DNA from 2 places in the Paenibacillus sp. W4I10 genome. Region 2 is predicted to be linked to the other one. Evidence: riboswitches for the same ligand, from Rfam matches in the RefSeq annotation. Region 2 holds a riboswitch; the other holds the start of a gene.
The links. Region 2 has a riboswitch for thiamine pyrophosphate ahead of thiC (phosphomethylpyrimidine synthase ThiC). Riboswitches for the same ligand answer to the same signal wherever they lie in the genome.
Positions count from the first base shown of each region.

Region 1: another riboswitch for thiamine pyrophosphate. It lies ahead of QF049_RS21090 (ABC transporter substrate-binding protein); the one in region 2 lies ahead of thiC (phosphomethylpyrimidine synthase ThiC).

Region 1 is NZ_JAUSXX010000001.1:4,709,382-4,714,508, forward strand. It holds gene QF049_RS21075 (DUF2798 domain-containing protein) at 1-498, opposite strand, end outside; gene QF049_RS21080 (VOC family protein) at 673-1,059, shown strand; gene QF049_RS21085 (NAD-dependent epimerase/dehydratase family protein) at 1,076-1,831, shown strand; TPP riboswitch at 1,959-2,071, shown strand; gene QF049_RS21090 (ABC transporter substrate-binding protein) at 2,291-3,331, shown strand; gene QF049_RS21095 (MTH1187 family thiamine-binding protein) at 3,555-3,845, shown strand; gene QF049_RS21100 (ABC transporter permease) at 3,845-4,603, shown strand; gene QF049_RS21105 (ABC transporter ATP-binding protein) at 4,647-5,127, shown strand, end outside.
Region 2 is NZ_JAUSXX010000001.1:4,481,484-4,486,610, reverse strand. It holds gene QF049_RS20080 (alpha/beta hydrolase) at 1-567, opposite strand, end outside; gene QF049_RS20075 (IclR family transcriptional regulator) at 927-1,670, shown strand; TPP riboswitch at 1,820-1,933, shown strand; gene thiC (phosphomethylpyrimidine synthase ThiC) at 2,356-4,140, shown strand; gene QF049_RS20065 (hypothetical protein) at 4,671-5,127, opposite strand, start outside.

The sequences.
Region 1 (5,127 bases), 230 kb from region 2:
GTTAACGACAGGCATTACAGGCCCGTTATCCTTGATGAATTTACCAAATACATATCGCACGAGTGGTCCCAGAACGATCAACTGATATGGAAGCGCCAGGCTGAAGTTACGAGCGATTGTATGGAGATACGTACGGAGTACGGATGACCCACTTAATTGATCAGCGAGATATGCCGAGATCATTCCATACAAGGACATGATCAGAACCATGCCAATCACCATAAAAAATGACATAGCAAGCACACCCAAAATCTTGTTGGACTTGTCAAAGGGCAAGGAAAAAGCAATCTTTCTCGCTACAGGTCCGACAATGAATGACTCCACCAGAAACGCGATGACAAAACATAATATGAATTGAAGCAGTATTTCAAGCGGGGACATCTTGCCGAGTAGCCCACTGTGCCATAGATTGAAGAACATCATGACCAAGACCATTCCTGTACACACCATTAATCCGAAAATAATTTGTTCCTTCTTGCTTGTTGGCAATTCTCTCATCCTCTCCGTTTACCTTCGTAATTATAGAGATGACGAAACCCTCTACATAAGTGAACATTCTGTGAACAATTGTGGTTTTTCCGAATTAAAACTGGATTTGACAACCATGTAGTACAGCCCTATGATATCCCTTAATATGGTATAAACACTCACTACATAAGGAGGATTTGGATTATGAGTTTTCAAAAACGCATTGACCACGTCGGTATTGCCGTTCGTGATCTGGAGACCACGCTGCGTTTCTATACGGAGATTGTTGGTCTTGAATTGAAAGACCGGGTAACCCATACCAACGGGGTCATTCAGCTCGCCTTCCTTGGCTTCAATGGAAGTAACGAGACTGAGATTGAGTTAATTCAAGGATACAGCGACAAGCTGCCTGCCGAAGGAACTGTGCACCATTTTGCCATCCACGTGGATGATCTTGATTCTGAGTACAAACGCATTCAATCCACCGAAGCCGAATTTATTGATGGAGAGATTATTACACTGCCTAACGGTTACCGCTATTTCTTCATCTATGGACCTGAAAAGGAATGGATTGAGTTCTTCCAGCGCTAAGAATAGGAGTTGATGTATGAACATTTTAATTACCGGCGCAGCCGGGAAAATTGGCCGTGACTTGTCCCAACACTTGTCAGAAGCATATCACCTGCGACTAACGGATTTGAATATCGACAGACTGCATACGTATCAAGGGACCGGCCATGAGATCATGACATTGGATGTGACAGATCCCGAAGCCTGTCAGCATGCTTGCGAAGGCATGGATGTAGTTGTACATCTGGCGGGAGATCCTTCCCCGAATGCCGGATTTTATGAATCGTTGTTGGACATCAATATCAAAGGTACATTTAATGTATTCCGTGCAGCTAAAGACCAAGGTGTACGAAGAGTCATTCTTGCAAGCAGTGCACAGACGATTGAGGGGTATCCCATTGATGCTCAAGTCTACCCGGACATGCCAACACGCCCACGGAATTTGTACGGGGTTAGCAAATGTTTTGGAGAATCGCTCGCTTCCTATTTTGCGTATACCGAAGGTTTACAAAGTGTAGCAATACGTATAGGTGCATATGATGATTTTCAACCGGACGGACCAGCGCTGGAGGCAAGGGATATAAGCGCGTATATTAGTCCGGCTGACTTGTGTGATTTGATGCTCAAAGCAATTACAACTACCGATCTGGAACCCTTCACCATACTGCATGGGATCTCGAATAACCGGTTTAAACGATTGAATCTGGAAACCACTCAGAAACAGGTAGGCTATGAACCAAAATCCGATGCTTTTGCACTCAGCCAGATTTCCTTATATGATTCGCCACGATAATTATTCAGGCTGTTATACATATGTATAACGGCCTGTTTGATAAGTTCATACGTGTCCCCATCCAGTTCCTGACTGGACACGTTCCACCCGCTGGCCTATAATTACACCTAGTAATGCCCGTAACTTCATAGTTTCCCAGGGGAGTCGGAATTGGCCGGCTGAGAGTGTATCCCACCAAGATACTAACCCTTAGACCTGATCTGGATCATGCCAGCGTAGGAATCGGAGTATATCGAAATGGCACAGCCCTATGCTGAACGCCACCTCTCTAACGCCTGCACGCGTCCCGGATTACGGGACGCTTTTTTAATGTTCTTTTATATAGCCAGAGAGCTAAAAAAGTGACGTTATCCAGATCTCAACTGGTATAAATCTGTCGATTTATGCAAGATGATTGGATATGAAGCCAAGGAGTACCCCGTGCCAATCGGCCGGACATACCGAAGGAGAGAACCACAGATGAAATGGCGTAAAACGATGGGATTGTTGCTCTTATGCGTGCTTATGGTGACTGTAGCCGCATGTGGTGGCAAAGAAGCTGCCCCAGCTGGGCAGAACGGCAACACAAATACGGAAAGTAGCAACGAAGGTGATACTGCCGCCCTGAAAGATATTAAAGTGGTGCTCGACTGGACACCAAATACGAATCATACCGGCCTGTATGCGGCTGTGGATCAAGGTTTTTACAAGGCTGAGGGCTTGAATGTAGAGATTGTACAACCAGGTGCCGGTGGCGCAGATACAATGGTTGCCTCGAATGAAGTGCCTTTTGGCGTAAGTTATCAGGAGAGTGTAACTCAAGCCCGCACACAGGGTGTTCCATTGGTCTCCATCGCAGCAGTTATTCAGCATAATACATCTGGTTTCGCTGCTCCGGCGGATCGGAATATCAAGTCACCGAAAGATTTTGAAGGTAAAACCTATGGCGGTTGGGGTTCCCCAGTCGAAGAAGCCGTGATGCAATCCATTATGGAAGGCGACGGAGCCGATGTATCCAAAGTGAAAAACATTAACATGGGTGACGCTGACTTTTTCACCGCAGTGAAACGAGACATTGATTTCGCGTGGATTTTCTACGCCTGGACGGGTATTGAAGCCGAACTGCGCGGGGAACCCATCGACATGTTGTATGTGAAGGATTATTCAGATGCATTGGATTACTACACGCCTGTCCTCGTAACAAACGAGCAGACGATTCAGAACGACCCTGAGTTGGTGAAAGCATTCCTGAAAGCCACTTCAGAAGGATATCAATACGCAATTGATCATCCCGAAGACGCAGCGAATATTCTGATCAAGGCCGTCCCGGATCTGGATAAAGACTTGGTACTGGCAAGCCAGAAATGGCTTAGTCCAAAGTACACGGATGACGCCCCGCGCTGGGGAGAACAAAAACAGGAAGTGTGGCAGAACTACACCGACTGGATGTTTAGCAAAAAACTGCTGGATGAACAGATCGATGTGAGCAAGGCATACACAAACGAGTTTTTACCCCAATAAAATTTCTCATATAAAACGAACTTAATATTTACACGAGGACGGAGAGGACAGAAATAACGTGAAAAAGCGAAGCGGTCGCCTTTATCACCGGATTTTCCCTTAGAGAAAGGGAATCAAAAAAATCTGGGGATAACAGCGATTGGAAGGTTATTCTGTCATCGAAGTGGCAAGTGTAACAGTCATTGGTTCATTTTATATATCACGAAAGGAGCCGTGATCTCTCATGGCAAGCACATTACTTAGCATTCAGGTTATTCCGAAAACGCCAAATGGCGAGAACTCTTATCCTTACGTAGATCGCGCCATTGAAGTTATTCAGCAATCCGGCCTGAAATATCAGGTGAACGCGCTCGACACCACGATAGAGGGGGAACTGGAGGAACTGCTGGAGGTTGTCCGTAAAATGCACGAGGTACTCGTGGAGGCTGGCAGTCCAAGCATCATCTCCCAGATCAAAATCGCCCATAGCCCTACTGGCTTAAGCATGGATACCCTGACGGAGAAGTATCGCTAATGCATACCTATTTCAAAAGTGTATGGCCGCCCATTGTGGCGGTTATTCTCTTTATAGCGATATGGCAGGGAGCCGTCTCCCTCTTCCATATTGAGAAATGGATGCTGCCTGCACCGTCCGATATCGCCCGCGAAGCGGCAACTCAGGCCGAACGGCTTGGCATGCACGCTTCCGCAACCATTCAGTTAACGCTTATCGGATTCGCCGCTGGAACAGCGGTCGGATTACTGATTGCAATGGTGCTGCATTTGGTTCCTTTTCTCAAGTCGGCCCTGTACCCTTTACTTATTCTTAGTCAAAATATCCCAACCATCGCGCTCGCGCCGCTCCTGTTAATCTGGTTCGGATTCGGGCTGTTGCCCAAGCTGATTACCATCATCCTCGTCTGCTTCTTCCCCGTTGCAGTGGCAGCCATGGACGGCTTGACCCGTACAGATGCAGCGATGATGAACTATATGCGCATGGCTGGTGCGAAACGTCATCATATCTTCTGGAAGCTGGAGCTTCCCCATGCGCTGCCATCCGTGTTCTCCGGTGTCAAAATCGCTGCTACCTATAGCGTGATGGGTGCCATCATCGCCGAATGGATTGGCGCAGACAAGGGTATTGGTTATTATATGATGCTGCAAAAGTCGGCTTATCGTACGGACCGCCTATTCGTGGCGATCATGATTATTGTCGCGCTCAGCTTGCTGCTCTTCCTGTTCATTGCCCTTCTGGAGAAGCTGCTCGTGCGCTGGCGGCCACAGAAGCGGTAGTAAAGCATGTAATGTAATCTGTATATTAGGAAGTGATGACCATATGAATCGGCAACAGGACGAACAAGTCCAGCCTGGACGAGGAGCAAGTGTAATGGAGCAAAAGCACGGTGAAAAACTCCACCCAGTTAAGCCTGATCGACCTGCCAACACGACTCCTGCTCCGGTTCCACCTGCACTGGACGTTGTTAATGTTCATGCATCATTCCGTGAACGGCGGAGCAGGTTACCGGTTCTGAACGGCCTGTCCCTGACTGTGGAGCAAGGCGAGTTTGTTGCTATCGTTGGACCTTCTGGCTGTGGGAAAAGCACCCTGTTCCATATCATCGGCGGTCTGCTGAAGCCACAGGAAGGCCAAGTGCTTATGAACGGTCAGAATGTAACGGGACAGCGTGGCAAGATTAGTTATATGCCACAACAGCCCGCTCTTTTCCCGTGGCGCACCATTGAAGACAATGTACTGCTTGCTGGTGAAGTAGCTTCAAGCACTCCCCCTCGGGCTGAAGCACTTGCAGAAGCTCGTA
Region 2 (5,127 bases):
GGCACCCATGGAGAAACCCCAGACAACCAGTTCCTGCGCACCGCGCTGCTTGGCGAACTGGATGGCACCCAGCAATTGCTGTGACTCAGCTTTGCCACCTGTGGCTACAGCTTTGTTCACCTGTGAGGCGAAGCCATAATCGAACATGACCACGTTAAACCCAAGTTGATGGGCATAGTGTGCCAGGTCATACATGGGTACCCATGTTTCTTCACGATTGGCACCATAGCCGTGACTGAAAATAATCGTTTTGCTTGCAGCATTGTCAGCAGGTATATACCAACCCTGCATCGTCCGGCTGCCATCTGCTGCCGGGAACGTGATGTCTTCGTACTTCATGTTCTTGGCCTGCATCGGATTGGAGAAGACCGGTGCTACCGTTGGATTGGATAATACCCATGCGATGTAACCATGCAGTGCAATAAAACAAAACAGTAGAAAAAATACAACGGAGAGCAGCAACGCTACGATAATATGTTTGAATCGAATCAGCCTCGGTGATAGGGAAGAGGGCAGATCGGACACTTTTGTTTGCAGCGGGGCTTCGCTCTGGGATGTTTGATACATGAATGCCCCTCCTTTGAAGTTCAGTTGAAGATAACAACGACATGAAAAGAGAATTGCGTCGATTTCAGAGCCTGCTTCAGAGCGATATCTTAATGTAATATATCTTTATCGTATGTTCCAGTATAGTCAAAGTCAATTGATTGAGGGCATTTGTTACGCAATTGTTATATAGTTCTTAAGATATATGGGTAACATTACCTTAGTGTGTAAATTACAGGGGATTAAGTCTTATAAAAAGGAAAAATTTACACGTTAGCCTACTTCGATTTTGGCTCTTTTTGGTTTACAGATGAGACCGTTTCTCATATAATTTATGTAACCAAGTTTCATGTGATGAAACATGAGGAGGGCATTATGCCATGGAAGATCGCAAGTTAACCGTCCGGGCTGTGGAACGGGCGCTGGATATATTATTATGTTTTACCACACGCAGTGATCTGGGACTCACCGAAATTGCCAGCCAGATCGGCCTGCACAAAAGTACAGTACATCGTTTGATGGCTACGCTGGAGGACCGAGGGTTCGTGATCCGCGATGCAGCAACAGAGAAGTACCGACTTGGTATCCGAATCTGGGAGCTGTCGGCTCATATGTCCCGCAGTGATGATCCGGCTATTCTGCTGCTGCCTGCGATGGAGCGACTGAGAGATCGATTGGGGGAGACCGTGAGTCTGTACCTGCGTGATGGCAGTGAACGGATACGGATTCAGGCTGTGCAAAGTGATCAGGCGATTCGCCGAGTCGCTCCCGTCGGTGTTAGACTCCCGCTGTCTGTGGGCGCTTCCAGCAAAGTCTTGATGGCGTTTGCCACGGACGAGGATCGTGAAGAACTGATGAACGGGCCGGAATGGCCGGTGTTTATCGATCCAGCGGTGTATTTGGCACAGATGGGAGACATCCGGGATAACGGATATGCCACGAGTTACGAGGAACGTGAGCCGGGAGCTGCGGCGGTATCGGTGCCGATTATGGATCGCAGAGGCAATATTGCAGCTGCGCTCTCGGTCTCGGGACCTGTCAGCCGACTTTCGCAGGAGACATTGCATGAATACGCACCAGTGTTGAAGGATGCTGCTACGCAGATGGGACTCATGTTATCCTGATGCTGATGTAAGGTTTTTCTCCAAATTGAGTTGGTGTTCTGGAATATAAAGGTTGTTTTTATGTTCCGGTTGCGCTACTCTGTAATGGACGGCCCAGCGGGGCCAGCTTCATTGAATATGAACGGCGGCATGTGTGTGCCGCAACTTGTTAACGTTACTGGGGGAGTCCGAACTGTCCGGACTGAGACGGAATCGCATGAGATTCCGGACCCTTTGCACCTGATCTGGATCATACCAGCGTAGGGAAGTAATCGGCGATATGACCACAACCACCACATGATGTGACCCTTGTAGGGCTCCGTTAAGGAGCTGCATGAAGGTGCATTATTGGTGATGGACATTAAAAGTCGGTTCCTTCGGGGACCGGCTTTTTTATATACAGTGAACGGGCGATATAGCACGTACTCCAACGACTTCTTTTTCAATAACCTGCGAAAGTGGGCATGGATGATGAGAGAGAAGTCACCATAGATCCATGATCTGTGCTGACTTCCGGTCTGTTGTTAACTGTACATGAAAAGTGTCTCTCCTGGTCTGGCGTAGGATCGCTCTTTCTTCTCTGCGCTCTGCATGATTTGGGACAGGTACGTAAGTGAGCTAATGACGATACCAACCAAACAAGCGATGAACACTGAGGAGGAGACAAGCGAACATGAGTACAGGAAATCAAACGGGACAACAAGCGATGGAACAGGAACATAACGATCAGCAGGTGGAAAAAGAAACAGGAGCGGCCGGACGGGTTCAGCCCTTTCCGGGCAGCCGCAAAGTCTACATTCAGGGCTCACGGCCGGACATTGCTGTACCGGAGCGTGAGATAGCCCTTCATGACACGAATACTCCCCAAGGGGTGGAGCATAACGAACCGCTGCGTGTCTACGATACGAGCGGCCCTATGACCGATCCCGCATTTCATGCGGATATCCGTGCAGGTCTGCCAGCCCTGCGCACCCGTTGGATCACAGAGCGTGGCGATGTCGAAGCTTATCAGGGCCGTACGGTTAAACCGGAGGATAACGGACTGAAGCCTGGAGGGAAGAGAGCCGGCGCCGAAGAGTATCCCGGATTACGTGGCAAACCGCTGCGAGCACAGACAGGACGCTGTGTGACCCAGATGCACTACGCGAGACAGGGAGTCATCACGGCAGAGATGGAATTCGCCGCCATTCGTGAAGGCGTGGAACCGGAATTTGTGAGGCAGGAGCTGGCGAGTGGACGGGCCATTCTGCCATCCAACATCAATCACCCGGAGAGTGAGCCGATGTTGATCGGTCGTCATTTTCACGTGAAGATCAATGCCAACATAGGGAACTCTGCCGTATCCTCTTCCATCGAGGAAGAGGTGGAGAAGATGACTTGGGCAGTACGCTGGGGATCGGATACCGTGATGGATCTGTCCACAGGCAAAAACATTCATACCACCCGGGAATGGATCATCCGTAATTCTCCTGTGCCGATTGGTACGGTACCGCTGTATCAAGCGCTGGAGAAGGTGAATGGCGAAGCGGAAGCGCTGACCTGGGAGTTATACCGTGACACGCTCATAGAGCAGGCAGAGCAGGGCGTGGACTACTTTACGATTCATGCAGGCGTGCTGCTGCGTTATATCCCGATGACCGCCAAGCGGATGACAGGCATTGTGTCTCGCGGTGGGTCCATTATGGCAGCATGGTGCCTTGCGCATCATCAGGAGAATTTTTTGTACACCCATTTTGAAGAAATCTGCGAGATTATGAAAAGGTATGATGTGGCGTTTTCGCTAGGAGATGGACTTCGTCCAGGCAGTATCTACGATGCCAATGACGAAGCTCAGATGGCAGAACTGGCTACGCTTGGGGAACTGACGCAGATCGCATGGAAACATGATGTGCAGGTGATGATCGAAGGCCCGGGTCACGTGCCGATGCATAAGATCAAAGAGAATGTGGACTTGCAGATGGAGATTTGCCAAGAGGCGCCGTTCTATACGCTGGGACCGCTAACGACCGACATTGCCCCGGGTTACGATCACATCACATCCGCCATTGGTGCGGCTATGATTGGCTGGTTCGGCACCTCGATGCTCTGTTATGTTACGCCAAAAGAACATTTGGGCCTGCCCAACAAGGATGATGTGCGCGAAGGGGTTATCGCCTACAAGATCGCGGCCCACGCCGCCGATCTGGCGAAAGGCCATCCACGTGCTCAACGCCGGGATGACGCATTGTCCAAGGCACGCTTCGAGTTCCGCTGGCGTGACCAGTTCAACCTGTCATTGGACCCTGAACGTGCGCTGTCCTACCATGATGAGACGCTGCCAGCAGAAGGAGCCAAAGAAGCTCATTTCTGCTCCATGTGCGGACCAAAGTTCTGTAGTATGCGCATCACGCAGGACATTCGGGCCTTTGCGGCGGATAAGGGATTGTCCGAGAATGAGGCTGTAGCAGCGGGCATGCAGGAAAAGGCCGAGGAATATCGGACACGGTCCTAGGCGCCGTTACAGCGCAAGCTGGGCAGTCTGACATCGTTTGAAGGTGAGAATACTGCTATCATGTCGTCTTCTTCATCTTATTGATCAGCTTCCTGATACTTTTTATCAGCATTATGGTTGATTGTCTAGCAGATGTTTAATAAAATGAATGTAAGTACACACCAATAAGAGTAGCCAGGCCAATGGCTACTCCTGCACAGCATTTGCGGTGGGTATTCCTCCGAGTGCAGCAAGTTCAGATGAAGTGACCCGTCAGGCCGTCAACCTGTGGCGGGTCACTTCTTTTTACGATCGATGTATGTCAGGAGCGCAATAATTAACATCGCAAACACGATTACGTCGTTAAAAGAGAAGTTCATAGGATCACCTCCCACTGGAGGCAAGCCTATTTCCCACCACAAATTGGCTGTACATAGTGATTATACCATTTGAAATGCCCTTCTTCGAGAGCGTTTTTATTTTGCAAAAGGAGCCAATATAGTAGGTTCACATTTTTTTAGTGAGTGTAATATGTCACTCCAAATCCGCTACTACTGTCGAACCACACCCAAATTCTTCTCCAAATACTCCGCAAGCAATGCCAGCGGACTATGGATCGCAATGCCTGTGTCTGCTGTAACCTGTGCAGCTGCGGGAGCCATAGATAGTTGGGCTGCAACTACCCTTTTACCCGGATACTGCTCAGCAATCTGCTGTAAGCCTTCACGTACCGCTTCGAGATACCCTTGCTGATCTCCACGCATGATCAACTCAAATGTCCCTGGGATGCACACCGCTTCCGTCTGAGCTGTCTGGGAAACGTGTAGCTGCCCACTTCCATCCTCTTGCTGTAACGCCTGATTCACCCGTGCCATCGTCCCATCAACGGTTGCCGGGTTGGTGAATGCAATTATGTAATCTCCCGGTACTCGCCGCATCTCCTGCAATAACGGATCATCTATGCCGATCACAGGCACAGGGACCTGTGTGGCTTCCTGCTCCAGTACT